Regions from separate parts of the Gracilibacillus phocaeensis genome, predicted to be linked through region 1. Evidence: riboswitches for the same ligand, from Rfam matches in the RefSeq annotation. Region 1 holds a riboswitch; each other region holds the start of a gene.
What was found. A riboswitch is a leader RNA that binds a small molecule or an ion and turns the genes downstream of it on or off. The one in region 1 is predicted to bind thiamine pyrophosphate.
Positions count from the first base shown of each region.

Region 2: another riboswitch for thiamine pyrophosphate. It lies ahead of E0E32_RS01885 (ABC transporter substrate-binding protein); the one in region 1 lies ahead of E0E32_RS11065 (thiamine phosphate synthase).
Region 3: another riboswitch for thiamine pyrophosphate. It lies ahead of tenA (thiaminase II); the one in region 1 lies ahead of E0E32_RS11065 (thiamine phosphate synthase).

Region 1 covers NZ_LR131144.1:693,034-703,364, forward strand. Annotated here, with positions in the region: gene ilvB (biosynthetic-type acetolactate synthase large subunit) at 1-1,545, opposite strand, end outside; TPP riboswitch at 2,332-2,427, shown strand; gene E0E32_RS11065 (thiamine phosphate synthase) at 2,535-3,152, shown strand; gene thiO (glycine oxidase ThiO) at 3,149-4,285, shown strand; gene thiS (sulfur carrier protein ThiS) at 4,303-4,512, shown strand; gene E0E32_RS11080 (thiazole synthase) at 4,517-5,275, shown strand; gene E0E32_RS11085 (ThiF family adenylyltransferase) at 5,275-6,300, shown strand; gene E0E32_RS22245 (hypothetical protein) at 6,466-6,618, shown strand; gene E0E32_RS11090 (DUF3995 domain-containing protein) at 6,776-7,219, shown strand; gene E0E32_RS11095 (DUF6884 domain-containing protein) at 7,306-7,764, shown strand; gene E0E32_RS11100 (zinc-binding dehydrogenase) at 7,775-8,740, shown strand; gene spoVAE (stage V sporulation protein AE) at 8,788-9,138, opposite strand; gene spoVAD (stage V sporulation protein AD) at 9,186-10,193, opposite strand; gene spoVAC (stage V sporulation protein AC) at 10,190-10,331, opposite strand, start outside.
Region 2 covers NZ_LR131141.1:297,213-307,543, forward strand. Annotated here, with positions in the region: gene E0E32_RS01865 (DsbA family protein) at 1-669, opposite strand, end outside; gene E0E32_RS01870 (TetR/AcrR family transcriptional regulator) at 827-1,393, shown strand; gene E0E32_RS01875 (FixH family protein) at 1,481-2,239, opposite strand; gene wrbA (NAD(P)H:quinone oxidoreductase) at 2,464-3,063, shown strand; TPP riboswitch at 3,118-3,227, shown strand; gene E0E32_RS01885 (ABC transporter substrate-binding protein) at 3,366-4,352, shown strand; gene E0E32_RS01890 (thiamine-binding protein) at 4,404-4,697, shown strand; gene E0E32_RS01895 (ABC transporter permease) at 4,750-5,508, shown strand; gene E0E32_RS01900 (ABC transporter ATP-binding protein) at 5,505-6,248, shown strand; gene E0E32_RS01905 (TatD family hydrolase) at 6,241-6,996, shown strand; gene E0E32_RS01910 (cupredoxin domain-containing protein) at 7,198-7,560, shown strand; gene E0E32_RS01915 (hypothetical protein) at 7,756-8,004, shown strand; gene E0E32_RS01920 (thermonuclease family protein) at 8,259-8,945, opposite strand; gene E0E32_RS01925 (extracellular solute-binding protein) at 9,598-10,331, shown strand, end outside.
Region 3 covers NZ_LR131143.1:78,707-89,037, forward strand. Annotated here, with positions in the region: gene E0E32_RS04900 (argininosuccinate synthase) at 1-1,051, opposite strand, end outside; gene E0E32_RS04905 (DUF4349 domain-containing protein) at 1,324-2,262, shown strand; gene E0E32_RS04910 (hypothetical protein) at 2,803-3,168, opposite strand; gene E0E32_RS04915 (DUF4064 domain-containing protein) at 3,325-3,753, opposite strand; gene thiD (bifunctional hydroxymethylpyrimidine kinase/phosphomethylpyrimidine kinase) at 3,916-4,710, opposite strand; gene E0E32_RS04925 (DUF456 domain-containing protein) at 4,793-5,269, opposite strand; gene E0E32_RS04930 (type 1 glutamine amidotransferase domain-containing protein) at 5,377-5,901, opposite strand; gene thiE (thiamine phosphate synthase) at 5,958-6,596, opposite strand; gene thiM (hydroxyethylthiazole kinase) at 6,593-7,384, opposite strand; gene thiD (bifunctional hydroxymethylpyrimidine kinase/phosphomethylpyrimidine kinase) at 7,381-8,205, opposite strand; gene tenA (thiaminase II) at 8,198-8,893, opposite strand; TPP riboswitch at 9,019-9,125, opposite strand; gene lepB (signal peptidase I) at 9,175-9,723, opposite strand; gene E0E32_RS04960 (CynX/NimT family MFS transporter) at 9,924-10,331, shown strand, end outside.

The DNA.
Region 1 (10,331 bases):
TTTCACAAAATCTGGCTGGATTTGAAAGATAGATTGGGAATAACGTTCGCCATGGAACTTCTCTTGCCATTGTCTAACCATCCCTAGTGCTTGATTGTTTACGATAATGATTTTAACGGGTAATCTTTTTTCTTGTAAAATCGATAATTCCTGCAAGGTCATTTGGAAACCGCCATCGCCCACGATCGAGACAACCATTTCTTCGGGATTAGCCAATTGGGCACCAATAGCAGCAGGAAATCCAAAGCCCATCGTACCTAAACCACCAGATGAAACCCATTTATTTGGCTGATTAAAGGTATAGTATTGCGCCGCCCACATTTGATGCTGCCCAACGTCTGTTGTCACAATCGCATTGCCATTCGTGGCTTCGTATACTTGTTTGATCACCCATTGGCCGATCATTTCCTTATCCGGTGTGTTAAACCATAATGGGTAATTTTCTTTGTTTTCATGGATACGAACGAGCCATTCATCGTGATTCGGTTGGCTAATATCATGAGACAACAATCGTTTCAATGCCTCTTTGGCGTCACCAACGATAGGTATGGCTGTTGGAACATTTTTGCCAATCTCAGCAGGGTCAATGTCGACATGAGCCACGGTAGCTTTCGGTGCAAACGATGATAATTTACCAGTTAAGCGGTCATCGAACCTGGCACCAATGTTAATAAGTAGATCACATTCATACAAGGCCGTATTGGCAGCGTATGTGCCATGCATACCGGCCATTCCCATAAATAGCGGATGATCGCCAGGAAATGCTCCTAAGCCCAATAAGGTAGAGGTAACCGGAAGTGAGTACTTTTCTGCAAATTCCTGTACCTCTTTGGAGGCTTGCGCCATTAAGATACCAGCACCAGTTAATAATACTGGTTTCTCTGCTTTTCCGATCGCCTCCGCTAATTTTTTGGTTTGTAACGGATTTGGCTTGAATGTTGGCTGATATCCAGGTAAATCAATCTCTACTTTAGCTTGAAAATCATCACTGATAATTTCGGCTGAGACGTCTTTCGGGATATCGATCAATACAGGACCAGGACGACCAGTAGTTGCGATATGAAAGGCCTCTTTAACAACACGAGGGATATCTTTCACATCATTTACTTGATAATTGTGTTTAGTAATTGGTGTAGTAACCCCCATGACATCAACCTCTTGGAAGGCGTCACTGCCAATCACACCTTTGGCAACTTGGCCAGTAATCACAATTAATGGCAATGAGTCAATCATTGCGTCGGCAATTCCTGTTACTAAATTCGTTGCACCAGGTCCAGAGGTGGCTACCACAATTCCTGGCTTACCTGATACCCTGGCATAGCCCTCGGCTGCATGAATGGATCCTTGCTCATGTCGAGCTAAGATTTGATCAAAGGCATCTTGTGCTCTATATAATGCGTCAAAGATTGGTAATGCTGCACCGCCGGGATAACCAAATAGCGTGTCAACGTCTTCGTTAATCAAGGCATCGACTAGCAAATCAGCACCAATCCTGGGTTCTTTTGGTTCTACAGCTTCATTTGCTTGCTTTTGTGTGTTTTCCACGTTAATCCCTCCTATTAATAATTATCAACAATCACCTTGATTTATTGGTATTAGAAGATGTTTATGGTACAAAGAAAAGTATGGCTATTGTCTTTTCCTTACACTAAAAAAGGCCATCTCACCCTTGATTTCCGCCACTAGTGTAGCAGAGATCAAGGGTGAAAAGGCCTTTCTTTTCACGGTACCACCCTGATTTGCAATATTCTCACAAACATTGCCTCATAAAGCTATTTACAAAATCAAATAGCTTTGATTGGATAACAGGTACTGTGTAATACCTGGCTATACTTAATGGGAGAACCGTTCAGCATAGCACTCAGGGATGAGTAGTCAGATAAGGTGTATGGCCAAGTTTCCACCTGTCTTGGCTCTCTGCAGCATACATGATCCTGATCCTTTTTTCCCGTCCGCGTTTTTAAACATATTCGCTTATTGTTATAGTATACGATATCGCTTATTCTGTCCACAAAAAAGTTTTTAAATGTGTAATTTTCAGAAAAATCTGATTGACGACAATAATACAACTAAAAAGACGATAGGTCAACTGTTTTTTGCGGATTTTTTCGTTAAAAATAAGAAAGTACGGAATCCACTAAAAACGGAAGCGCTTTCTATCTTAAAATAGACAGGTAGGAAGAGTATAAAAGCATATTTCTAATGCCCATAACAATAACGTTGGCCATATCTAGCATCGTTTTTAATGGATCTGCTACGATTTTGAAAAACACCTGTAAAAATAAAACAGGATGTGTTATGCTTTGGAGGTAGTTCTAATTTCATAATCAACATCAACACTAGGGGAGCCTTTGGCTGAGACGAGTATTCGGACCCTTTGAACCTGATCTGGTTAACACTAGCGTAGGGAAGTGGCGGAAGCATGACGATATATTATTCGACAAATGAATTTTATATAATCGAAGCCACTTGTCCTAACTGGATAAGTGGTTTTTTTCGTTTCTTCCGGCTCAACGAAGAAAGGAGTAATGGAGATGGATAAATCACTGCATCTTATCAGTGATGGCGATTTTTCTAAACGGCATGTACAAATAGTAAAGCGTATTCATGGGGATATTGATTATTTGCATATAAGAGAAAAGAATAAGTCAGCAAAAGATATTCTGGAACTAATCGAAGTATTAAAAACTAGCGGGTTACCCTTAACGAAACTAATCGTAAATGACAGAGTTGACATTGCCGTGATGAAACAATGTGCAGGAGTCCAGTTGGCCTATCACAGTCTAGCTGTTTCATTGGTTAAAAATTGCTTCCCAACGCTTCTTACAGGGAAATCTGTCCATTCGTTAGCAGAGGCTGAACAGGCTCAACAAGAGGGAGCAGATTACTTGTTATATGGTCATATTTATCCTAGCAGTTCTAAGCCGAATCAACGACCAAGAGGAATAGCTAATCTTCGGCAATTAAGCGAAGAACTATCGGTACCGGTCTATGCTATTGGCGGCATTACACCTGATCGAACAAAAGAAATAATCAAGTCAGGGGCAAGTGGGATAGCTATCATGTCAGGTATTTGGCAGGCGGCGGATCCGATACAAACAATAAAGGCTTACCTGCAAGTGTTGAATAACAGGAAAGAAGGTGGAAAGTGAAAAAGACATTTGATCAAATCATTGTTGGTGGCGGCGTGATTGGTTGTTCGATTGCTTATCAATTGTCCAAAAGAGGTTATCAGGTGCTGATAGTTGAAAGGGATCAAATCGGTTGTGAGGCCTCTAGTGCTGCGGCAGGAATGCTAGGTGCTCAAGGAGAATTCACACAAGCAAGTCCTCTTTTTCAATTTGCTCAAGAAAGCAGAGCGTTATTTGCAGATTTATCAGTTGAGCTTTGGGAAGAAGCAGGGATGGATATTCAGTATGTTCATAAAGGAATCATGAAGTTCGCTTTTGATCAGCAGCAATACAATACGTTGAAAAGCCTGGCAACTTTTCAACAGGAAGCTGGTTATCCTGCTTATTTGCTGTCGACAGAAGAAGCGAGAAAGATGGAACCAAGTTTGACAGAGGAGCTTCACACGGTTCTTTACCTGCCGAATGATGGTCAGGTGTCCGCTTATCATCTGACAAAAGCATTTTCCCTTGCCGCCTATCGTCATGGTGTCATGCTTCATGAACAGGAAAAAGCAGTTGAACTGCTAAGGGAAAATAAAAAGGTTTATGGTATACGAACCACAAAAGGAACCTATTACGCTGATCAAGTCATTGTAGCAACGGGAGCATTTGGCGATGATCTGCTGCCTGATGAATATGCCATTATTCCTGTAAAAGGGGAATGTCTGCTATTGGAATCAGAGCAGCGCTTATTTCAAACAACCCTGTGGATGGACGGCTGTTACCTTGTCCCCAAGCAAGGCAACAAGGTGGTAGTTGGCGCTTCATCTATACCAGGAAAAGCAGATAAACATGTCCACGCAGCAAGTGTTCAAGGGCTATTATCACGAGCAGAACAGATGGTTCCGCAGCTGGCAGAGGCAACAATAAATTGTTTTTGGGCAGGGATCAGACCAGCTACCGCCGATGAACGTCCTTACCTGGGTGAGATTCCTGGAATCAACGGTTTATATGCTGCCAAGGGACACTATCGCAATGGCATTCTATTATCAGCGATTACAGGCATCTATCTAGCAGACTTAGTTGAAAACAAGTCGGTTCGTCCACTTTATTACGATTTTTTTCGTGGTGGTCAAGCACGAGATCCATCAGCAAATGTCACAAGTTTGGAATAAACACAAAAGGCAGGTGCATGCATGTGGAAATAATCGTTAATGGAAATTATATGGAAGTAAAAGAAGGAGTAAAACACATCAAAGATTTACTTGAGTTTCTGGGGTTGCAAGATAAACCGTTGATTATCGAGCATAATCAACAGATATTACAGAAAGAAAGACATAAACAAGCGGTGTTAGAAGATGGAGACAAGATTGAGATTGTTCATTTCGTTGGAGGAGGATAAGCAAATGCTTAATATTGGAAACTATTCGTTTGCTTCTCGTTTGTTCTTAGGGACTGGCAAATATCCTGATTTTGATATTCAAAAGCAGGCAGTAGATCAATCAGAGGTAGAAGTTCTTACTTTTTCCGTGAGAAGGATGAATATCTACGACCCATCCCTGCCCAATTTTTTAGAAAAAATAGATGTAAACCGCTATACTTTTTTACCGAATACGGCAGGGGCAAAGGATGCGAAAGAAGCGGTGCGAATCGCTAATTTAGCTGCCGCTTCAGGGCGATGCGATATGGTGAAAGTGGAGGTTATTGGTTGTGATAAAACATTGCTGCCAGATCCGATCGAGACACTAAAAGCAACGGAAGAGCTGGTGGCAGCAGGATTTACCGTGCTTCCATATACCTCAGATGATGTGGTATTAGCCAAAAAGCTGGAGGAGGCGGGAGCGCATGCCATCATGCCCGGAGCTTCCCCGATCGGAAGCGGTCAAGGAATTATCAACCCGTTGAACCTTTCTTATATTATCGAACAATCGAACGTTCCGGTTATCGTGGATGCAGGTATCGGTTCGCCGGCTGATGCAGCGTATGCTATGGAGTTGGGTGCAGATGGTATCTTGTTGAATACCGCCGTTTCCGGAGCAGAAGACCCTGTGAAAATGGCTAAGGCGATGAAATATGCAGTAGAGGCCGGCCGACTTGGCTATCAAGCAGGAAGAATCACGAAGAAGGCATATGCGGTAGCTAGCAGTCCGGAGGTAGGGAGCTAATGTTGGAGACGAATCGTTATCAACGCCAAGTCTTATTTGTACCAATTGGTGAGACAGGCCAAACAAAGCTTAGTCAAAGCCATGTACTGATTGTCGGCGCAGGTGCGTTGGGATCAAGCAGTGCGGAGGCATTGACACGAGCAGGTATTGGCCAGTTGACATTAATTGATCGAGATTATGTGGAAGAAAGTAATCTGCAGAGGCAACAGCTATTTAGTGAAACGGATATGAAGCAAAAAACACCAAAGGCAATTGCTGCCAGACAAAGGCTTGCTGAAGTAAATCATCATGTCCAAATACATGCGATTGTCGGAGATGCCGAAGTCGATATATTAAGAAAAGTGGTGCCTGAAGCGGATTTAATTATTGACGCTACCGATAATTTTGAGACAAGGCTTATACTGAATGATATCGCACAGAAGTATCAAAAACCATGGATTTACGGAGCTGTTGTAGCAAGCTATGGCATTACCTTTACCGTACTCCCTGATAAAACGCCATGTCTGCAATGCCTGCAAGCTTATATACCAGCTTACGGGGCCACCTGTGATAGTGTTGGAATTATCCAGCCCGTGGTACAAAAGGTCGTGTCTCACCAAGTAACCGAGGCACTCAAGCTATTAACCGGTAACGAAGCCGATTTATCTGGAAAACTTATTTCGTTTGACTTATGGAAAAATGCACACACAGAAATAGACATAGCAGCCTTACGAAAAAAAGACTGTCCGTCCTGTTCCGAGAACAGAAGCTATCCAAACCTAGCCTACGAGTCCCGTATGAAAACGACGAAGCTATGTGGAAGAAACACTGTTCAACTACGATCGCAACGTAAATCAACAGATTTGAGTGAAGTTGCCAAAGAATTACAAAAGAATAAACAGATAAAGCTATTTCAAAATCCTTATCTGCTTTCGTTTGAAATAGATTCGTACCGAGTAGTGCTCTTTCAAGATGGGAGAACGTTAGTTCATGGGACGATGGATCAACAGGAAGCAAAAAAAATCTACCATCGTTATTTGGGATGAATTTTTTGCTAATAATGTCCATGTTATCGAGAATGCAGCAAGAAAGCTGCATTCTCACACATAACCCCTTTTCCTAACTCGCTTGTAGCAATATACAGCAATTGAGAAGAAATATAGTCTATTTTTACGTGATAGAATGATACTAATTAGGAGGGGGCTTTTGAAATGAATAAAGTGATGCTAAATATCTCCATGTCACTAGACGGCTATATAGCAGGGAGCAATGATCATCTTGGAGAAGAAAATATGATGCTAAAATCAACTAAGGTCATCGAGGGAACAGGTGTCATTCATGTTAAATATGATATTGTAAAATAATCACATACCATATCTCATAAAGGAAAAAGTTTTGTTCATAATGGATGAAGCTTTTATTTTTGGGTAAATGAGGAATATCCATTTTTTCATGCAATGCGCGCTTTTTTTCATATATACTATGATAAAAAGCTATGCAGAGAGGAGCTTTTATTTGCGAGTGAACAAAAGGTGGCTTACTTTAGGTGTGGTTTGGACGGTTGTGTTTGCTGGGATGAGTTTTTATTGGGCGATGGGTGGAATGTTTGGTGTCAGATCTCTAGGTGGTGCCATCTATGAGCAATCGCTTGATCCGGATCCCTCCTTTATATTACTTGTCTGGCTAACTGGTTTTGTGAAATTATTAGGTGTGTTATTGCTAGTACTGCTGCTTATTTCTTGGCAAAATGCCTTCATGAATAAGATGCTTTATTACCTTACCAAAACGGGAGGGATCCTTCTCTTTTTATATGGGTTATTAAATTTTATTACCATTTCTATGAGTGCATTTGATATATTGGCTATGGATTTAACGGCTTATGCTACCTTTTGGAGACTCGTGTTTTGGGAGCCATACTGGATGATAGGCGGTGTTTGCTATTTTTTCTCTGTGAAGAAGGCATAGTTTTACACGAAGGTCTTTGTTATTTACAGTGCTGACCAGTTTTTGGTATACTAGTTGATAAATTATAGTAATAAGGTCGTGAAAAGATGGAAGCATTAGCTATCCTTCCCTGTGGTCGACGAAAGATCTGGGACAAAAACCCTGCAGTCGGTGGAGTCAAGGCAGCGGATGCCTATATTGGAGTGCTTCACCGTTTATGTCGCCAATATGCGTCACTATATGTAGGCGAGTGGGCGGTTATTTCAGGCAAACATGGCTTGTTATTGCCAGATGATATCATACCGGAGAATTATGATGTCACCTTTGGACAAAAACATCCTGATGTCATTTCGATCGCTCAATTAAAACAACAAGTCATCGACAAACAGCTTGACCAATTCCCCAACATTATTGCTCTAACGGGGAAAAAGTATCAGCCGATTATCAAGCAGGTATTTACGACCCAAGAGATCCAATATCCCTTATTAGGTACAAAAGGAATTGGTAAAATGCAACAATTATTAAAACATAGTATCGAACAAGGTCAACCACTTCACAAACAATAGGAGGTCAATTATGCAATCATTTGCCGTTCAACATGGTTCTCAACAGTTCTTGGAGCAACAGATAGCCGACCCTCAGCCAAACGAGGTGGTAGTCGCCTTGCGAGCAGCAGGACTAAACCATCGTGATTTAATGATGAAAGACAGAATTGGTAATCAGCCCGATATTTATACGTTAGGTTCTGATGGGGCAGGTGTTGTTGAAAAGGTGGGCAGTGAAGTTTCTCGATTTAAAATAGGGGATGAGGTGATTATTAATCCGAGCTTGAATTGGTATGATAAAACCAGTGCTCCGCCGGATGATTTTCGTATTTTTGATGGAACGTTTGCGGAAAGGACGGTTATCAGCGAAGACTTTATCGAGAAAAAACCAGATCATTTGAGTTGGACCGAGGCAGGGGTGTTTACCTTATCGGCCTTGACTGGTTATCGCGCCTTGGTGACATTAGGGCAAATCAAGCGAGGTGAAACCTTGTTTATCCCAGGCGTTGGAGGCGGTGTGGTCAGTTTTATTATTCAATTGGCCAAGGCAAAGGGGGCTTATGTGATCACGACGTCAAGGGATCCGAATAAATTGAAACAGGCTGAAATTCTAGGATATGATCGAGCGATTCTAACAGATGATAATTGGGAGGAGCAGCTAGCAGATGAAGAAATTGATCTGGTGATAGAAACGATCGGTGGTGCTACCTTTAATCGTTCTTTAGGTGTTCTCAAGAAGGGTGGGCGTATCGTTACGTTTGGTTCATCGACAGAGGATCAATTTACTCTTAACCTGCGTCAGTTTTTCTATGGGCAATATCAATTGTTCGGCTCCACGATGGGGAGTAGAGAGGAATTGCGGGAACTCCTTGCATTTTGTGAACAACATGAATTGAGACCGCTACTTGATAAAGGATTCCCTTTTACTAAAATAGATCAGGCCTTTGACCATTTATCCGGTCAAACCCAATTAGGTAAGGTATATGTTGTTATGTAATGTAAAAAGTACACAAAGCAGACAGGTTCACCCTGCCTGCTTTTTGATTATCCTTTCGGCTTAAAAAAGATAGCCCCAATCATACCAAAAATAATCGCTGCAGAGATACCAGAACTAGTTACCTCAAACATACCCGTGACGACGCCAATTAACCCATGTTTTTCTGCCTCTGCCATTGCGCCATTAACGAGCGAGCTGCCAAAACTGGTAATCGGAACGGTGGCACCCGCTCCAGCGAAATCGATTAAAGGCTCATACCAGCCCAAGCCATGTAGGACTGCCCCGGTGACGACTAGTATGCTCAGGGTATGACCGGGGGTTAATTTTCCGACATCCAACAATAGCTGACCAATCACACAAATGAGTCCACCTACGAGAAACGCCCATAAAAATACCATCTATAACCCCTCCTATCTCTGTTTTGTTACGTATCCGTTATCAAGGCCTATTCCATGTTTTCAATAGAAACGGCATGAGCGATGCAGGGAATCGTTTGTTTTTGTTGTACCGATAATGGGGATAATAATGCGCCAGTTGCCACAACTAAGATTCGTTGACAATCACCTTTCAATAATTTGTGATAAAAGTGACCGTATGTAACGATCGCTGAACAGGCTGGCCCGCTTGCGCCAGAAAAAGTGGGTTGGTCTGCCTTGTATATCGTTAAACCACCATCTACAAACTGTTGCTCTGTAACCCCTGTCTGGTTTTGATTTAATAAATCCATGCAACGCTCCCTGCCAATTTTGGCCAAGTCACCGGTAATAATATAGTCATAATAATCCGCACTGATTTGCCGATCTTCCAGGTGTTGTTTAATCGTATCAAAGGCAGCAGGCGCCATAGCTCCGCCCATATTAAAGGGATCCTTTAGCTCTGGATCGACGACTTTCCCGATGGTAGCGGAGGTCACTTTAGGCCCTTTACCTGTCGAGGCGATAATGGCGGCACCAGCCCCTGTCACCGTCCATTGTGCAGTATCAGGCTTTTGACTGCCATACTCTGTAGGATAACGGAATTGCCTTTCCGCTGCCGAGTTATGGCTAGAGGCTCCCGTTATGACATAATTCGCCTTCATCTGACTAACGATTAAGGCAGATAGAGCCAAACCTTCCATAGAGGTAGCACATGCACTGAATACCCCAAGGTAAGGGATAGCCAAATTACTGGCAGCAAAATTAGAGGGGGTTAATTGATTGATGAGATCCCCTTGCAGCAGGAATTGCATGTCACTAGACGTAAGTTGGGCCTTCTTTAATGCATAACGACAGGCATCCTCCATCATATGCTGTTGAGCCAGTTCAAAAGACTTTTCTTCCACCCATTGATCATCATAAAAATGATCGAAATCGGTACGAATATTACCTTGTTTTTCAAATGGGCCACCGACGGTTCCTGTAGCTAAAATGGTAGGTGGCTGTTCAAATAACCACGTTTGTTTTCCAATCATTATATGCCACTCCAATATGAAAAAATGGTTTTAATTAATGCAATAAGAAAAGCTGAAAAAACACCAAACAAGATAACCGAACCTGCCAGTTTAAACATATTACCGCCTACACCTTGTACAAAGCCTTCGGTACGGTGCTCA
Region 2 (10,331 bases), on a different contig from region 1:
TACACCTTGATTTTCTTCATTAACCATAATGATAGAAGGAAAACCTCTAACCCCTAATTTGGCAGCAAGGGTAAAGTCGTCTTGCAATAATTGTTGGCCAAGTGGCTGATCTACCTTTTGAAAAATGGTTGTGCCATCTAATCCGAGCTGATGGACGATCTCTGTCATCACAGCTGGTTCTGCAATGTTTTGATTAAAGACAAACAGAGCTTCCCGAGCCCGGCGTAAAAATTGTTCGGCGAGTGATTCATTATATTCTTGTTGAATCACTTTAAATACACGAGATGGCGGGTAGGATGACTGTACAGGGTTGTCTGCCATTAAGCTGCCATCGATGGGCATTCTGGCATTTTCACCTACTTCTTTCCAATGTGGGACGACATCCGCTGGTTTATAAATACCATTTTTAGGATCGATGGGACCGTCATGCCATTTTTCCAATAGTCCGCCCATGACCGTTTGAAAATGAAAATATTCGCCATATTGTTCTGTGAAACGGCGCAGGACTGGTTCAAGTGCCCAGCAGTGAGAACATATTGGATCTGTGACATAGTATAGCTGTACGGATTTTTTAGGTTGGTTAAGGTTGATTATCTCCGTTTCCGCCTCGTCCGCTATTCCACAAATCCCTGTTTCGATATCGCAAATCATTTGGTTACGATCTTTCATTTTGTTCCTCCTCCTTATCTATAAAAAAGGTTGGATGAGTTGCTCATAAGCCTATTTTATTACATACTAATAATGATTCACATCAATAGTTTGTGTAAAATGTCGTTTATACAACAGAACCAGACAATTGTCGAAAAAATAGATGGAGGGATCAGCGATGACCCAATCAAAGACAGATCCTCGCATAGAACGAACCCGGCGGTGGATTCTGGATGCCTTTATTGAATTATCCGCTCAGAAAGAGTTTAAGGATATAACGGTGAAGGATATTACCAATGAAGCGAAGATTAATCGCACCACTTTTTATTATCATTTTGAAGATATTTATGATTTATTGGACAAGGCACTATCTGAAGTGCTATTTATTGAATTGAACAAGGAAGATTATCAACATAACGAATTAAATGAAGAAAGTTGTGTGCAAATCTTTAAGGCGATTACTAATTTTCAACGTTCGTTATCGAATCGCTGCCATCGAGGCTATGAAGATATCATTGCGAAAATTATTAGAGAACAATTGGAGATTATTTTTTATTGTTTGTTAGTAAAGCAACAGCAGACAGTAGAAGAGAAAGATCTAAGGACTACGGCGGCGATGTTTAGCTGGGGGATCTATGGCGCCTCTGTCGAATGGGGTAAGTCAGGTCAACATATAGCGCCGGAAGCATTTATTCAACCGGTCCTCGCATGTATTACCAGAGCATTGGGCAGTAAAAAGGAATGAGGAAAGATAGGATAGGTGATTTTTCAATGAGAAAAGCAGGCTTGTCCATATACAAGGTTAGCCTGCTTTTCTATTACAAGGAATGATTTATTCGTTCACATGCACCATAAATTCGGTATGCTCATGTAAATCATTGTCACCATTCACATGTACGACGATATCATGGTGGACCGCTTCTGTAAAAGTATGAGTGGCTTGATAGATGCCTTGTTCCGTCTCTTCAGCCTCCACCCACTCATGATTCTCACTTCCTTCAGGGATAATTTCATAACGGACACGTGCTCCTTCATAGGCACTGCCATCCAGACTTAGCTCGGAAGTCAAAGCTACCTCTTCATTCACAGAGACATCTGTCGGTTCCTCGACCGCAATCTCAAAATCATCGGCATGTTCGTGCTCACCGTCTTCATGTTCATGGGTTGCAGCTTCTTCATGCGTATCAGAAGCTTCTCCGTTGATCGTAATGGATTCTAAAGGCATACTGTGTATATCTTTTGCCGTTGTGTGTGCATATATTTCATAGGTGCCAGGCTGTTCGAAGACAACTTCAGCCGAATAGGTGCCATCTTCATTATTTGTTGATTCGACGGTTACTGTATTCTCCTCATCTTCTACATGCCAATACTCATAGTTCATTTCCTGGGCATCTGTAACTAATTCATCCTCACCATAGGTTACAGTAGAAACGAGTGTTACCGTTTCTCCAACTTCTGCTTCTTCCGGCAGTTCAAAATCTACGCTTATACTTTTTAACTCTTCTTCAGCTTGCGTTGTCTCTTCCTCATCTGTATTACCGCAAGCCGTCAAAAGTACCCCTAAAACGATTACAAATAGAAACCTTTTCATTGATTTTCCTCCCATGTTGATAAGTGCATCATAAGGTTAATATACTGTTTTGCTGCTTCATATGCAATGAATAATGTGTGACAATTTATTTCAGTGTGCTCCATATCAACCTTTGAATGTTCATGGTAAGCAATTATCTTGATTTAAAGATAATTGCTTGATAAGATATGTAGCGTCTCGTTTAAATAGACAAATTAGAAATCATATAAAGGAGTATAGACACCATGACAAACGTAGCAATTGTATACTATAGTTCAACAGGAATCAATCATCAGATGGCCAAATGGGCGGAAGAAGCGGTCCAAGAAGCAGGGGCAGAAGCAAAGGTAGTACGTGTTGCTGAGACAGCACCAGAAGCTGCCATTGCACAAAACCCGGCCTGGGAAAAACACTATAAAGAAACGCAAGACGTGCCGCTAGCAACCTCAGAGGATATCTTGTGGGCTGACGCTATTATTTTCAGCATGCCGACTCGTTTTGGTAACATGCCTTCTCAAATCAAACAATTTATTGACATACAAGGTGGGCTATGGGCTCAAGGAAAGACAGCCAATAAAGTAGTAACGGCGATGTCTTCCGCTTCCAACCCTCACGGAGGTCATGAAGGAACACTATTAAACTTCTATACTTCTATGATGCATTGGGGCGCCATTATTGTCACACCTGGATATACAGACGCCTCTGCTTATACTTCCGGCGGGAATCCGTATGGAGCAAGTGTCACGCAAAGTCAGGAAGATGGTTCCATGGTAGAAGATGTGCAAGAAGCCGTCAAACACCAAGCACGTCGGGTATTAGAAGTGGCAACCAAATTAAATCAGTAGTTTTTTCACTTGCATCAAGCAGGTGATTATGTCAAAGTAGAGGAAGACAAATGAAAAGACATGTAGGGGGACCAGTGTTGCTGGTTGAGATGGTATCCGCAAGATGCCGACTCTTAGAACCTGATCTGGCTGAGACCAGCGTAGGGAACATACAAGATAATCCGAATCTGACCATGTATGCACCCTAGGCTAATAAGTCTAGGGTGTTTTTAATTAGCGAAAATGTGCAGATCATCGGTGTTTCCCTGTGCCCACCGTTAACGAATCAGGGCATGCTTTTCAAAAAATAGGGGGGACATACAGTGAAGAAATGCATCATGGTTTTTGTAAGTTTATTGTTCGTATTAGTTGGTTGTGGCTCAGATGATAACCAAGACAATAGTCAATCCGAATTGGAAGAGGTAACCTTTGTGTTAGATTGGACACCTAATACCAATCATACTGGTCTCTATGTGGCAGAAGCAGAAGGTTATTTTGAAGAAGAAGGCTTGGCGGTAGATATTGTGATGCCAGGTGAGGCTGGAGCGGACCAGACCGTTGCAAGCGGACAGGCCGAATTCGGTGTAAGCTACCAGGAAGCTGTCACGGAAGCAAGGGTACAGGATATTCCTTTAGTATCGATTGCCGCAGTGATCCAACATAATACTTCTGGTCTGGCTGCACCCGTTGATAAAGAAATTACTTCTCCTAAGGATTTTGCCGGCAAAACATATGGTGGCTGGGGAGCGCCAGTTGAGGAAGCCGTATTGGATGCCTTAATGAAGCAAGAAGGAGAATCCGTTGCGTCATTAGATATTATGAATATAGGAAATACCGACTTTTTTACAGCGGTGGAACGAGATGTTGATTTTGCCTGGATTTTCTATGGTTGGACAGGTATCGAGGCAGAGCTGCGTGGAGAAGAGATCGATATGATCTATCTCACCGATTATTCGGATCGCCTTGACTATTACACGCCGGTGATTTCTACCAATGAACAAATGATAGAAGAAAATCCAGAAACAGTCGAGCGATTTATCGCAGCCGTTAGCAAAGGCTATCAATTTGCTATAGATAATCCGGATGAAGCAGCAGATATCTTGATTGAGGCCGTCCCGGATCTTGATGAAGAACTAGTGAGAGCCAGTCAAGAATGGCTTTCCCCTAAGTATCAAGATGACGCAGCAAGGTGGGGAGAACAGTCCGAGGCCGTATGGCAGAACTATGCCGATTTTATGTATGAGAATGAATTATTAGAGCAAGAACTGGAGGCTGATCAGGCCTTTACTAATCAATTTTTACCAAAATAAGAGCATGTGCAAAAATCAAATCAACAGGAAAATAATAAGGAGGAATATGCAATGGCAGAAGCGTTAGTCAGTATTCAAATTATCCCTAAGACACCGAATGGAGAAGACTCTATCCCATTGGTGGACGAGGCAATTGCCGTTATCGAGGAAGCTGGGATTCCGTATCAAGTGGGTCCATTAGAAACAACGATGGAAGGGAATATGATAGAACTGTTTACCGTTATTGAAAAAATGAACCAGCGGATGCATGAGCGGAATTGTCCTAGCGTGATCTCTCAAATCAAGGTATACTCACGGAAAGATCAACAGGCCTCAATGAAAGAACTCACAAAAAAATATGACTGAAGGGATCGTCCTATCCTTCATCAACAGGTCTGTTTAGTTAGGAGCAAAAGTAATGTGGAGAAAAGCATTTGTACCATTTATAGTCATCTTGTTCGTATTACTCGTTTGGGAATCAGCCTGTAGATGGTTTCAGCTTCCAGCTTGGGTATTACCGTCACCGACCGCTATTTTTCAAGAGGCGATTGATAGCTGGTCCAATTATCGCCACCATTTGTTATCTACCGTCACGTTAACAGGGAGCGGTTTTATCATTGGTGTAACAATTGGAATTCTTATTGCGATTGTACTGCATACCTTGCCACGGCTGCAGGAAGCCATCTACCCATTATTGATCATGTCGCAGAATATACCAATCATCGTATTGGCACCCTTATTGGTTATTTGGTTTGGCTTTGGTATCACACCAAAGCTGTTAATCATTATTCTTGTTTGTTTTTTTCCGATCACCGTGGCATTAATCGATGGATTACGGCAAACGAGTCCTGAACTGATGCATTATATGAAGATGGCTGGCGCCAATAAAAGACAAATCTTCAGCAAATTAGAAATGCCGAATGCCTTACCTCAGCTGTTTTCTGGGCTGAAGATTTCGGCTACCTATAGTGTCATGGGAGCGGTTATTTCTGAATGGCTCGGTGCCAAGAATGGAATTGGTGTGTATATGACCTTGGCTTCGTCATCGTTTCGCACCGATCGAGTCTTTGTGGCTATTTTCTTTATTATGCTGTTTTGTATGGTCTTTTTCGGTCTAATTTTATTAGTAGAGAAATGGACCTTGAAATGGCGCCCTAGTCAGGAGGATGCCTCATGAGTACCTTAACCTTAGAACATATTCACAAACAATTTGGATCACAAACGGTTTTAGATGATTTATCCTTTACTGTCCATGAAGGGGAGTTTGTATCTCTGCTCGGCCCATCTGGCAGTGGGAAAAGCACGATTTTTCATTTGATTGGTGGCTTATACCGCCCGGAGAAGGGCCGTATTTTGCTAGATCAAATCAATATTGTAGGTAAAAAAGGTTCGATTAGTTATATGCCGCAAACACCCTCTCTTTTTCCATGGCGGACCATTTTGGACAACGTAGGGTTAGGAGCAGAGTTATGGGGAAAACCGGACCGAACCAAGGCGATGGCCATGTTAGAACGTGCCGGTTTGAAGGAGTATGCCCAACGGTATCCCCATGAACTGTCAGGGGGAATGAAGCAGCGAGCAGCATTTGTGCGTAGTTTGTTGAGTCCTCAGTCATTTATCTGTCTGGACGAGCCATTCTCTGCATTGGATGAGTTTACCCGATTAGAGATGCAGAAATGGCTGTTATCGATTTGGGAAGAAGAACGTCCATCCGTTCTATTTGTGACACATAATATTGAGGAAGCTATATTTCTTTCTGATCGAATTCTAGTATTAGGATCGAAGCCAGCTCAGGTAGTGGATGAATTTACGATCGACTTCGCCCGTCCGCGAGATCAGGCTTTAACCATAAGTGAAGAGTTTCTTCGAGTAAAAAAATCTATTTATCAAACGTTAAGGGGGATACTGGATGATTGATGCGCATATTCATTTAGACTGGTACAAGGAAGAAGAACGTCGCCACTTATTGGACAGCTTAACCGTTGATGGCATGATTGCCGTCTCCCATAATTTTCAAAGCTGTAAAGACGTATGGCAGTTAGCCCAGCAATATGATGTTGTGCATCCTGCTTTTGGCTGGCATCCAGAGCAGCCACTGCCAAATAAGGACGAGCTACAAAATATCATGCATTGGATCGATCAGCACTATCGAGGTATGGTGGCAGTTGGTGAGGTTGGGCTTCCTTATTATACAAGACAGGAAAATCCTCAGCTGGATTTGCAGCCATATCAAGCGATTTTAGAAGCATTTATGGAAAAAGCAAGTACTTATCAACTTCCCATTGTCTTACATGCTGTTTATGAAGATGCGGATGTTGTATGTGATCTACTCGCCAAGCATCAGATTAAAAAGGCTCATTTCCATTGGTTTAAGGGATCCGAAGCGACAATAGAGCGTATGATCGCACAAAAGTATCGAATTTCTATCACACCGGATTGTTGCTATGAGAAAGAAATACAGGCGTTGGTCCAACGATATCCAATAGAATTAATGATGGCTGAAACTGATGGACCATGGCCTTTTGAAGGACCCTTTCAAGATCAAATGACCCATCCGAATATGGTGGAAGCAGTCATCAAACAGATTGCAGCGTTAAAACAACTGCCATGGGAAGAAGTCAGTGAACAACTAACCAGAAATACGGTGGAATTTTATCAATTGTAGCAAACATCTGAAAGCTAAACATAATCGCTGGAAAGCTGGGTTGAGGTACCCAGGGAATATTTCTTAAGGGCTAATTAATAGGAAATAACATTATATCAAGATGTTATACGAAGCATTTTGTTGGAAATAATAATAACAAGTAGTAAAATTGGGATAGAACCTTAGAAAAGTTCCAAAACAACAGAAAGAAGGCGTTTGAATATGAAGAAATTTTACCTTATACTTGCTGCATTATTCCTTGCGCTCGTATTAGTGGCTTGTGGCAGTGACGACAGTGGTGATAATGAAGAAGCGTCATCATCAACAGGAGATGCAGATGTAGCTATTACAGCGTCCAATTGGGAGTTTGATCAAGAAGAGTATACCGTACCTGCTGGAGAAGTGACGGTAAGCTTAACGAATGATGAAGGTATGCACGGTGTGGAAATAGAAGACACCAATATCTTGATTGAAGGCGATGGTGAAGCGACCGATGAATTAGAGCCTGGTGAATATCATATTAGATGTTCGATCCCATGTGGAGAAGGTCATAGTGACATGACGGCCACTTTAATTGTAGAATAACTACAGATAGCCCCTTACCAGTATGCTGGTAAGGGGTTTTTATTTACCGATACTACGGATGACAGTCTTCGTTTATTTGTGTTAGACTTTGATATAATCGTACTTATTTGTTACAAAGAGGTAGGATTTCAAGAAGATTGCTGAAAGGAAACTAGAAGTAAACACTTGGAAAAAATCAAATGAAGGAGGGATATGATGAAACGCTATTTCCTTTTTATCAGCAGCTTTATCCTAATAGGTGTGCTATTTCAGATGCTATCTGGGCTGACGCTTACCTATTTCTATACCCCGGATATGTCGAATGCATGGGAGACAAGTGGACTCTTATCTCAAGAAATAGTGCTGACAGGCAGTAATCATACGCTGCAGTGGATCACTGTCTTAATGGCTGCTACGCTTGCTTATCTTGTAGCTAATAAGGGTACTTACCAACGTACCATTTGATAACATGAAGCTAAAAAAGCCTATTTCTATGATAGGCTTTTTTGTATGATGGGAAAGCATCAGTCTGGATAATAGGGTTTGGAAAGATATTAACTTGGGACGAACCCTGGTGCCGATAAGGCGAATGATGTTAAGTAGTCCATTTTTTTGAGTGGAGATTTTGATCTGTTTTGTCGGCAGTTCGTAGCTTCTTTTGATTAGTAATGAAGGACTGGGCGGTTTTCCTTAGCAATGACTGGATTCATCATTGTTGGTTATTCACAAGCAATCCCATCCCGATCACCATCCATATGCACACCATAACCGGGGTCGCCTTTATGTAACGGAGTAACCCCTGCTTTATGTGCCTCTGTACAGTTATTATAGTAGAGCTCATTCTTGTTAGTTTCCCTTGATTTACCGGGATCCACTTCTGTCCGTTCATGATCAAATCCCTTATCTGTGACATAACCATCGATACTCCAGATACCGATTTCCGCTTCTTTTGCTTTTGCTTCGGCCTCTTCCATTTCTTCTTGATGGTTATAAGGTGGATCATACACATAAGCATAGCGTGCCAGCCCATTTTCCAGCAGCAGCTGATTGAAATTCTTCCCATCTACCCATAAATAGGCCAGCATACGGTCGTATTTATCCCTTTTTGGCCCATCAAATTCAACTTTGACTTCCTTTCCTGTTAATGTTTGTTTTGCAAAATCACTAGCTTCCGTTCCAAATGGTTGAACAGGCAGCTGAGGGTGCTTCGTCTCTGGTGTATCGACTAATAACAGACGAACGGTTTCGTCTTTTCCATTGTATTGAATATGTACGGTATCCCCATCTACCACTCGATTAACAGTTGCCGTTTCCAGGCCATCACTACTATTACTGTCAAGTAAAGCGGTGCCACAGCCGGTAAGCATCATCAATAAGCAAAGTAATAAAATATGTAGAATACGCATGTGGAATTCCTCCTATCCCTAAAAAAATAGTGTACCTCAGCCAGCGAGATTTGGAAAGCAACGAGCACTTGCTTTTCTACTTTGTTGTCTCATAGAGGATCGTAAACTATATAAGTTGAGCTTATAAATGTATCAAAAACGTGTGACATGCAAGTCTTTGCTCTCATTATTTCCTGCTAATACCTCGCCCGATCAATGAGAAATTATTTAATCAAGGATTGATGGACAACTTCAGGTTTTGACATATTGATGGTAGGTGGAACCATTTTCTGAAGAAAAAGTGCAGCCAGCAAATAGCATTTTATAATATGTTTGTCTTGGAAGTGCGATTTAGCCATTGATTCTATAGAAATGATGAGCGAGCAAAAAAGTATTATACTACAAAAAAGTGTTAGTCCAAACCTTGTCACAAACAGAATGAAGCAACCTTTTTCTTTTTTTACAAACAGATTACAAAAAATGAACATTGCAGGAAAAATGTAAGCGCTATATATTTTGATGTACAGCAGGTTAACACTAGAAGGCAGACAAAAAAAGAGGGAGGGGGAATAGAGCATTTATGACATTTTTATTCCGAAGAGAAACGGTGCAAAAGTCTTTAGGATGATTTTTTTTACGGCCAAAAAAGGAGGAGTTCATATTGAAGCAAAAAATGATTCGTAAGTATATCATGATATGTTTAATTACAGTAATTATCGCATTGGTAGGTTGTAGTGACAATGAGAGTGCCAATAACGAAAGCGACAACTCGAGTGATCGGATGAATATTAGGGTGTTTGTGCCTACTTTCAGTACAGAGCCCCCAAAAGATAGCAGTCCAGTTCTGGAAGAGATAGAAGAATATACCGATAAAGATATTTCCATGGAATGGGTACCCAACAGTAATTTAGAAGATAAATTTAATATTACGTTATCATCCGGAGATTTACCTCATGTGATGTATATCCCCAGTAAGTCGCCTAGCTTTATTAGTGCGGTAGAAGATGGGGCCTTTTGGGAGTTAGGACCGTACTTAGATGACTATCCAAATCTTAGCCAAGCCAATGACATTATACTAAATAATAGTTCCGTTAACGGAGAAATTTATGGTGTTTATCGATCACGTGATTTGGGAAGAAATGGCGTTATCATTCGAAAAGATTGGTTAGACAACTTGGGATTAGAAGAGCCAGAAACGATCAATCAGTTTTATGATATGTTAAAGGCCTTTACGGAAGAAGATCCGGATGGAAATGGAGAAGATGATACGTATGGTATGGTCGTTTCCAAGTTTGAAGGACCATGGGATGCGATGCAGACTTGGTTTGGCGTACCGAATCAATGGGGTGAAGATGACGAAGGTAATCTATATCCATTTTTCTTAGATGATCATTATCTGGATGCACT
Region 3 (10,331 bases), on a different contig from region 1:
TCACAAAAGCCTGCCCTTTATATAACTGTACCTTGGCTACACCATTGACATATGTCTGTGTTTCTTCAATAAATGCTTTTAAAGCGTCTGTTAATTGCGTAAACCATAGACCGTCATAAATCGCTTGTTCTAATTGCTGCTCTACGACTGGCTTGAATTTCGTTACCTCTCTTGGCAAGGTGATCGATTCAATCTCCTGATGTGCCTTAATTAAGGTGATCGCAGCAGGGGCCTCATAAATTTCACGTGATTTAATACCAACCAAACGATTTTCAACATGGTCAATTCGGCCAACACCGTGCTTACCAGCAATATCATTTAACTTCAAGATTAACTCATGTAATGGATAAGTTTGACCATTTAGTGCAACTGGTTTACCTTGTTGAAACTCAATTTCAATCGTTTCTGGCTCGTCAGGTGCCTCAAGAGGAGATACCGTCAATTCAAAAGCATCCTCTGGTGCCTCTGCCCATGGATCTTCTAGTATGCCACATTCATTAGCACGTCCCCAAAGGTTCTGGTCCACACTATACGGGCTGTCCAAATCAATCGGGATCGGAATGCCATGCTCTTTGGCATAGTTGATCTCTTCATCTCTTGTCATCTTCCATTCACGCACTGGTGCCACAATCATTAATTCTGGATTTAAAGAATGGAAGGCCACATCAAAACGCACCTGGTCATTACCTTTTCCAGTACAACCATGCGCAACGGCTACGGCACCTTCTTTCTCTGCAATATCCACTAATACCTTGGCAATCAACGGACGGGATAAGGCTGATACTAACGGATATTTATTTTCATACATTACATTCGCTTTTAAAGCAGGCAGAACAAAATCTTCGGCGAAAAGCTGTTTCGCATCTACCGAATAGGATTTTATCGCTCCGACATCAATCGCTTTGTTTTTGACAAACTCCAAATCTTTACCTTCACCAACGTCCAGGCCAACTGCAATGACATCATAATTATATTTATCTTGTAAATATTTTATCGCTACGGATGTATCCAGTCCCCCAGAATACGCCAATACTATTTTTTCTTTTGCCATGAAATAATCTCTCCTTCATATCCATCGATAAGTCGTTTTAGTAATTATGTATTATTATGCACTATTAAGTATAATAATTCAAGTGTTAAACTTAAATTCATTAAAAAAATTCTATATCTTGTTTAAATATTACGACTTTTTGAACGTCCTTTCCAGTGATAGCTGTTTTATACAGAATGGTGAATAAAAATAAATTCAGCAATATTGTAACCTTTTTGTAAAGAGAACGTCTATTATATAACTAACGATCCTATAAGGGAGGTTTCTATGATATGAAAAAAGGTATAATTATTTTATTGTTTATTGGGTTATTAGCTGCTTGTTCTAGTCAAGATCAAGAAGACACTAGCGAGCAAGAAGCGATTAGTGAAAATAACGAAATAGCCTTGGACAACGCTGCTGATCGAGCAGAAGAATTATCACCAAGTGACGCTAATGAAGAAGCCACGGATACGGAAGAGATGGAGGAACAACCAACGGAAGGACCCATTGAAGAAATGACTGAGCGTAAAATTATTTATCACGCCAATTTGAGTCTGGAAACAAATCAATTCGATGAGGCCATTCGTTTTGTCGAGGAAGAGACTGAATCGTATCAGGGATATGTAGTGCATTCCAGCCTGTCGAATCAATCCGGCGAGGAAAACCGTGTGGCAACGATGACTTTGCGTATCCCAGCAGCGGACTTTGAAACATTTATGGAAACAATAGAAGAAGGAAGCGTTCATATACTGGATAAATCAGTAAACGGTGAGGATGTAACGGAAAGCTATGTTGACCTAGAAGCACGTCTATCTTCCAAAGAGGTAGTCGAAGAACGCTTATTATCTTTTATGGAAGAGGCAGAAAAAACCGAGGATTTATTGCAGATATCCAATGATTTAGCTGCCGTTCAAGAAGAAATCGAGCAGCTTAAGGGACAAATGAATTACCTGGAAAACCAATCCGACTATGCCACGATTGATCTTCATTTAACAGAACGCAATGTTTCGTTACCGTCTGTGCAAGAAGAATCGGCTAGCACTTGGGATAAAACGAAAGAACAATTTATGAATAGTGTAGGAGCACTGTTATCTTTTGCTTCTGGTGTATTTATCTTTGTTATCGGCAATCTACCCGTGATTGGTTTACTTGTGATTGTTTTAGGCATGCTATATTTCTTGATTCGCAAGTTTAGAAAAAAAGCAGTAGGAACGGACGAGAGTAAATGATGGTTATGCTAAGCAGGATGGTGTTAAAGATTATGGGGATGTGGGATGGATTTATTGTTTCGTGAATAAGATGGTGCGATTCTTATGGACTCGGGAGCGGGATTTGCGCTCTCCAGTCCGCGAGATCCATTCTTACGGACAACATTTCGCCATTGCACTAATTTTTGTCTGTTAGATCCATTCTTACGGACAACATCTCGCTATTGCACTAATTTTTGTCCGTTAGATCCATTCTTACGGACAACATTTCGCTATTGCACTAATTTTTGTCCGTTAGATTCATTCTTACGGACAATATTTCGCTATTGCACTAATTTTTGTCCGTTAGATCCATTCTTACGGACAACATTTCGCTATTGCACTAATTTTTGTCCGTTAGATTCATTCTTACGGACAACATTTCGCTATTGCACTGATTTTTGTCCGTTAGATTCATTCTTACGGACAACATTTCGCTATTGCACTAATTTTTGTCCGTTAGATTCATTCTTACGGACAACATTTCGCCATTGCACTTAATTTTGTCTGTTAGATTCATTCTTACGGACAACATTTCGCCATTGCATCATTTTTTATCCGTAAGAAATCACTACGGGGCTGTGTTATTTCTGCTTTCCGTTTTATTCCCATAAATCCAGCTATCAAATAGAAGATACCTCCAAAAATAGCTGTGCCATATGTGAGCATGGTGGAGATAATGGCAAAGAGAATGAGCAGGATACTGGAAGCGATTGGCTTTTTGTTTTTTCGAAACATCAAGCTGGAGATGATAGCAACCAGCACACTACCAATCGTTACACCGATTACAATAAATAAAATCTCGATACCACGTGATAACTCATTATTTTTCTGTGGGTAGCCTGCTTCCATTCCTTCGTGCAGCACCAGCGTGAAATAAAATACCAATTAGACAATCATTCCAACCATGATAGCGACAACTTCAATAGCGGCAACTTCCCATTTTCTACTTATTTTAATTCCACCTATCCCCCTACCAACTCCGTCTTACTCTTATTATAAAAAAATGCAGATTGCCTTTATCGCATCTGCATTTTCACTTCCTTAATACTGTTCTATATTCACTTCAGGTTTCGGCTTACGGACTAAGCCCATGATACCGGCGATTACATAGAAAATACCAGCAAAGATGCCCAAACCAAATGTAATTAATGTAGAAATGACACCAATAACAAGCACAATAATACTTGCAATCTTTGGTTTGTTATCTCCTTTGTATAAGATACAAGCGATAATACCCGCAATAATGGCAATGATCGAGACAACAATCAAGAAAGTACCAAGTGAACCAAGTAGCTCAAACGCGGCATTAACCTCTTCTTGAGTCCCCTCCAATTGTGGATCTTGGCGCATCGCCTCGTCCATAAACTCCGGATTACTATCCATCATCCGAAATAATCCTCCAAAGAGTGCACCAAATGCATAAACAACGGCACCAATTACTGTTAACACTACCTCTACCGTTCGTTTCATCCTTTCAACTCCCTTACTGTTTTTTTATAATGTATGTAGAATTGCCATACTTCTATGATAAGAAACCTATATGACAATATACCATATTGAAAAGATATTGTCTTTATCAAGCTCTTATTCCTATTAATATACGAATCTCTGCATTTATACGTTTCATTTTTATCAAAATTCTTTTTGTCGGAGTGCTCCATGTCGCACAGAACCCACACCCTCACCAAAAGATACAGCATGCTTAATCGCGGCATAGACAAATTGTTTACTGATTTCAATAGCCTGAAGCACCGGAGTGCCCTTAGCTAATTCTGCCGTTAGACATGCAGCGTAAGTACAACCTGCCCCACTCGTATGTTTCGTATCAATAGCAGGGGTCTGAAACAACTCAATGGACTGGCCATCATAATACAAATCGATCGCCTCCCCATCCATGATACCGGCCTTTAATAAAACAGACTGTGGTTGAAAATTGTATAGGTCGATAACAGCTTGCTTCAACTCTGGCAAGGAGTTAGAAATAGGTCGTCCTAGCAGTTTCTCTGCCTCTAAACGATTGGGCGTAATAATAGTAGCTTGCGGAAAAATCGTCTCTTTAATCACTTCAATCGCGTCATCTGCCAAAAGCTGAGAACCCATCTTACCAATCATCACTGGGTCAACAACAAGATAAGGAACCTTTATATCCCGCAATAAACGACTTACCTGTTCGATCACCTCTGTCGAAAAAAGCATACCCAACTTAACAGCATCAACTCCAACCTTCTCTGTTGCCACGTAAAACTGGGCAGCGATTGCCTCTTTATCTTGAATAAATATACCCTTTTCTGTGTGGGGATTATTGGCTACGATTGCTGTGATGGCTGCCATACCGTACACATCGCATTCTTGAAAAGTTTTTAAATCGGCTTGAATCCCCGCGCTTCCATGTGCTGCTGCACCGGCAATCGATAATACTCGCTTCATTTCTTGCACCTCTATCCTAAATGTAAAACTTCATAGGGTGGAGAGGTCTCCCCACTCTATACTTGATGTGGATCATTGCCCATTACACTACGATAAAAAACCAGATCACCATCATAAGCTGAATCACTATTTTCGCTAAGTTACCACTCAAAAAGCCGATAAAGGAACCAAAGGCTGCCTTGCTTGCTTCTGGCAGGCTCTTCTTTTGCAGAAGTTCGGTAATGATAACTAACGCAAATGGCACGATAATAATACCAAAAGGAGGCACGATGAACGACCCAACAATAACCCCGACGGCTGCTATTCTTTCTCCCGCCTTACTGCCGCCATACTTTTTGACAAAATAACTATTGGCAATAATATCCGAGGCAATTAGAATAACGGTTAAAATCGCCATCGCAATCCAAAAAATGGTTCCGATATTCTCGGAAGTCAGCGTGAATTGGTAAACAAGAAAACCGACCCACATCACCAAAACAGACGGAATAATCGGAAAGATAATCCCGGCAAATGCCAAGACAAAACAAATAATGATAATCAGCCACCATAGTATTTCCACTGTGATTCTCCATTCTTCATTTTAATCTCTTTCATTATACTTGAAAAAGTGTAAAAGGAAAAACAGGACCTTGCAGAAACTGACTGCAAGATCCTTCACTGGTTTGCTTATTCTCCGGCTAATACGTCGGCATATGCCTTAGCATATGGTGGCAAATCAGGTGGACGACGGCTGGAAATAATATGACCATCAACAACTACTGCTTCATCTTTCCAAAAAGCACCTGCATTGGTCATATCGTCCTTAATCCCTGGTGTACTGGTGACCTTGACGCCACGCAAAATTCCTGCTGATATCAGTACCCAGCCAGCATGACAAATCTGACCAATTGGTTTCTTCGTCTCATGCATATGACGCACCATTTGCAACACTTCAGGATAGCGCCTTAATTTATCCGGTGCCCAGCCACCCGGTACAAGAATACCATCATAGGATTCAGCATCCACCTCGGTAAAGGCTAAGTCGGATTGTGCCGGCACACCATATTTACCCATATAGGTTTTGCCAGCTTCTTTCCCTACTAAATCAACAGCCGCTCCTTCTTCACGAAGCCGCATAACAGGATACCATAGTTCTAAATCCTCGAATTCCTCATCTACTAACGCTATCACTTTTTTATCCTTTAATCGCATCTGTTTACCTCCTCTTTCCCATAGTGTATCAGAAACAGACAAGCTCGATCGAATGATTACTCTTTTGTAAAAGAGGCGCGAAAGGCAGCGGCTGCTTGTTTGGGATCAGTCGCTTGACTAATCGCTGTAATGATCGAAACACCGTCAACACCAGCCTCGATCAAGGAAGATGTGTGTCTCTGTTGGATACCGCCAATCGCCACCAGCGGAAGCGCGCCAATTTGTTCCCGGATCGCACGCACACCATGTTCACCAATGGGCTGTTTGGCATCTTCTTTCGTACTCGTCGCATAGATAGGACCCACCCCGATATAGTCAGCCCCATCTTGTTTGGCCTGTACTGCCTCTGCTGCATTCGTTGCGGAAACCCCAATCAGCCAATCGCCTGGCACTCGGGCTCGTACCTCTTGAATCGGCATATCATCCTGCCCGACATGCACCCCATCTGCGCCAATTTCCAAAGCAAGATCAATTTCATCATTCACGATAAAAGGAACCTGATAACGATAGCACAAGGCCTTCATTTCCCTAGCCAGCTGCTGCTTTACTGCACCTGTTTGTGCCTCTTGCCCTTTTTCACGAAATTGAAACATAGTAATGCCACCCTGCAGCGCCTGTTCTAACACATGAAGTGGGTCTTCTGTGGTATTGTTGCTGCCCATAATAAAATAAACCTGTAATAATTCTTGCCTCATCCACTTGTACCTCGCTCTATTCGTTGATTATTCACGATATCCTCTACACTCAAACGATTTAACTCATTTAAGAAAGATACTTGAAAACTGCCAGGATGGTTACTTCGTTCAGCCGCTTTTTCAGCTGCTATTCCGTAATAGCTCACCGCCGCTGCTGCCGCTTCTAATAAATCATCCTCCACCGTAATAAAAGCGGCTACTACAGCCGTCAGTAAACATCCCGCACCGGTAATCTTGGTTAATAAGGGGTGCCCATTACTAATGACGATTAGCTGCTCTCGATTAATCAATACATCTTGCGCACCGGTAATCACTAATGGAACCTGCAAACGGTCAAAACCTTGTTGCGCAATCTCTTTCATTGGTAAATCTTGCGCACCCTCTACTCCCTTCACTTCTGTCTTTACTCCAGCCAAGCTTGCTATCTCACCAGCATTTCCGCGAATACAGGCAAGATCCACTTCTTGTAAAATTCGTTCAGCAGATGCCATGCGAAATGCGGTTGCCCCTACACCAACAGGATCAAATACAACGGGAACTCCTGCTTTATTGGCCGCCTTCCCCGCCAAAATCATCGCATCCACTTGTTCTTGTGTCAGGGTACCAATATTTAAGACAAGAGCGCTTGCCTGCTGGGCCATCTCTTCTACTTCTTCCTTGGCATGCGCCATTACCGGTGCAGCGCCAACAGCATACAAACCATTTGCTGTAAAATTCATCACGACTTGGTTAGTTATATTATGAATAAGAGGCTGTTCCTGACGAACTTGTTCCATTAAGTGTTTCATGATAACTCCTCTCTTTGATAAGGTAATCCTTGCAACCGGTGTCCCCAATGATTGGTTGGACCATTCCCCTTACCAAGCTCTAATGGATATTGAATAGCATCCGTAATAAATGCTTTGGCTAGCTGTACTGCTTCTTTAATCGATTTTCCTTTTGCCAATTCGGCCGTAATTACTGCCGAAAACGTGCATCCTGTTCCATGTGTGTGCTTCGTATTCACTCGCTTGGCCTTGAGATACTCGAAAGACACGCCATCATAAAGGATATCCGTTGGTTCATCGGCTAAGTGACCGCCCTTAATAACAGTCGCTGCTGCACCCAGCTCTTTCACGATCAACTTAGCTGCCTTTTCTGCCATTTGACTATTCGTTATTTTGAAATCTACCAACGTCTCTGCCTCCGGAATATTCGGCGTGACAACAGACGCGAGTGGTACAAGCTGGTCACGAATCACTTGTTTGGAAGCCTCATCCATTAAAGAATCTCCACTGGTGGCTACCATGACAGGATCTATAACATAAGGCTTATCAGCAGTCTCTATCTTTTGAGCAATTCGCTCCATCATCGCTACCGTTGCAATCATACCTGTTTTTATCGCTTGCGGTGAAATATCGTTTAATACCATGTCTAGCTGCTTTTCAATAAAATCCACATCTAAATGCCGTACTTCTTGAACACCTAGCGTATTTTGGGCTACTACAGAAGTAATCACACTCATGCCATATACTTCCCGTTCTTGAAAGCTCTTTAGATCCGCCTGGATACCAGCACCCCCGGTTGGATCGGTACCCGCTATGGTTAATGCAGAAGCTACTTTACTCATTCGTTGGTCTCCCTTCTAAAGCAAACGGCCACTCCTCTACTTGATAGGCCATTTCCCAAAACAGATATTCTAACTGACAACTTTTAATAAAGGCTTGTTTCGCTTTTTCCTTCTCCTGTTCCCTTACCCCTTCCGCCCACTCATCTAAACGTTGACATAGTTCGGTGGTAATGGAACCTGTTTCCGGATTGGCATAAAATTGAATCCAGTCATAGAATGGGTGATCTTCTGTTGGCTGATACACCTCATTTAAATGCTGCCCGATCTCCAAATAAGTCCATGGACAAGGAAGCAATGCGGCGATTAGTTCTCCCATACTTCCTTGCTGCGCCACACTTTTCATATGCGTAACATAATGATGAGCAGATGGTGGTAAAGGGTATCCTTGTAAGTCATCATAATGAACTCCCGCCACCTGACAAAGGTTGTGATGCGGATGAATCTCACTATGAAGGATAAAGCTGATCTTCTCATGGAAATAGGCCATTTCCTTTCTTGTATCACCCTTAGCGATCGCGATCCCATAGATATTGATAAAGGCATTAAGATATTCATAATCCGCCTTGACATAGTGGATAATCGCTTCCTTATGCAAATCCCCTTTTCCAATACCCACTACAAAAGGATGTTGGAAAATCCCTTGATAAATATCGTCTGCTGCTGCTCGTAATTCTTCACTAAATGTCATCTCGTTTCCCTCCTGTTTTTTAAATGATAACCTCATATTGACATGCAAAAAAACCGCCCCACTAATAAAAGCGGAGCGGTTTTCGTATCATTGATTCATCAAATACAAGGTATATTTATCCCATATACCATCCTGCTCCACTTCCCTACGCTGGTATTAACCAGTTCAGGTTCTAAGGGATCAAGAAAACATTCTTATCTCAGCTGTTGTCACAGCACCCCTAGCGGAATATCAATTATGAAGTTACTTTTACTTAATCATGGATAAGACTTGATGTCAAGTTAAGGAATAATACCAAATGATTCAATCGGCCAAATCCTCATTTTAACATCGCCAATAATGGCATCTTCATCAATGAAGCCAAATTCACGACTATCCTTACTTACACGGCGATTATCTCCCAACACGAACACCTTTCCCTCAGGAACTGTTTTTTCCCCGGTCAAGTCTTCTAGAGTGAAATTACCGGTTAAGTGTACCTCATCTGGTAAATCTGCTTTTGTTTCTGCTAAATAAGGCTCTTCGTGTAGTTCACCATTAATATAGAGTTGATCATTTTCCATGGAAATCGTATCCCCTTCAAAACCGATCACTCGCTTCACATAATTATCCTTTGAATCAGGAGCCTTAAAAGCTACCTCATCAAAACGATTAATCGTGCTTACTTTGCTTAAAATAATACGATCCCCGTCTTCCAAGTTGGGCATCATCGACTCTCCCTTGACGATCGACGGAGTGATCAAGAAGTAGCGACAGACCAGCACAATCAATAGTGCTACCAAAATCGCTCGTATCCATGAAAAGATCTCCTGCCATACTTTGCTCTCCATAATTGACCTTCTTTCTTCCGATTGAGACTTCCTCTAACCATTATTATATGTTATTCTATTGTAATGCAAATCCATCTAAAATACTACCAAATAGTTTAACATATTCTGTATGTCCTAGGTAAATATCATGATCTAACTTGTTGGAAATCGAGATGATTGGCTCTGACAGAAATAAATACAAAGAAAATCAGGTGAAAAAAATGGAAACCTCTTCACAAACCAATAAACGCTACCTATCTATTTTGATGGTTGCTGGTATTATTTTATTAGCATTTAACCTTCGTCCAGCCATTACTGGGGTAGGGCCTATTATCGGGATTATCCGAGAAGATCTTGCCATCAGCAACGGGTTAGCTGGTTTTCTGACCAGTCTGCCTTTGTTAGCCTTTGCCTTTATGTCCCCGTTGGCACCTAGAATTGCAAATAAAGCAAGTAATGAAAAGGCCTTATTATATGGTTTGCTAATATTACTTGTTGGGATTTGGATACGATCGACTTCCCTTATTGCGCTGTTATTTATTGGAACAGCCTTGATCGGGGTAGGTATTGCGATTATTAATGTGCTGTTACCTAGTCTAATTAAGAGTAGTTTCCCAGCAAAAGTTGGA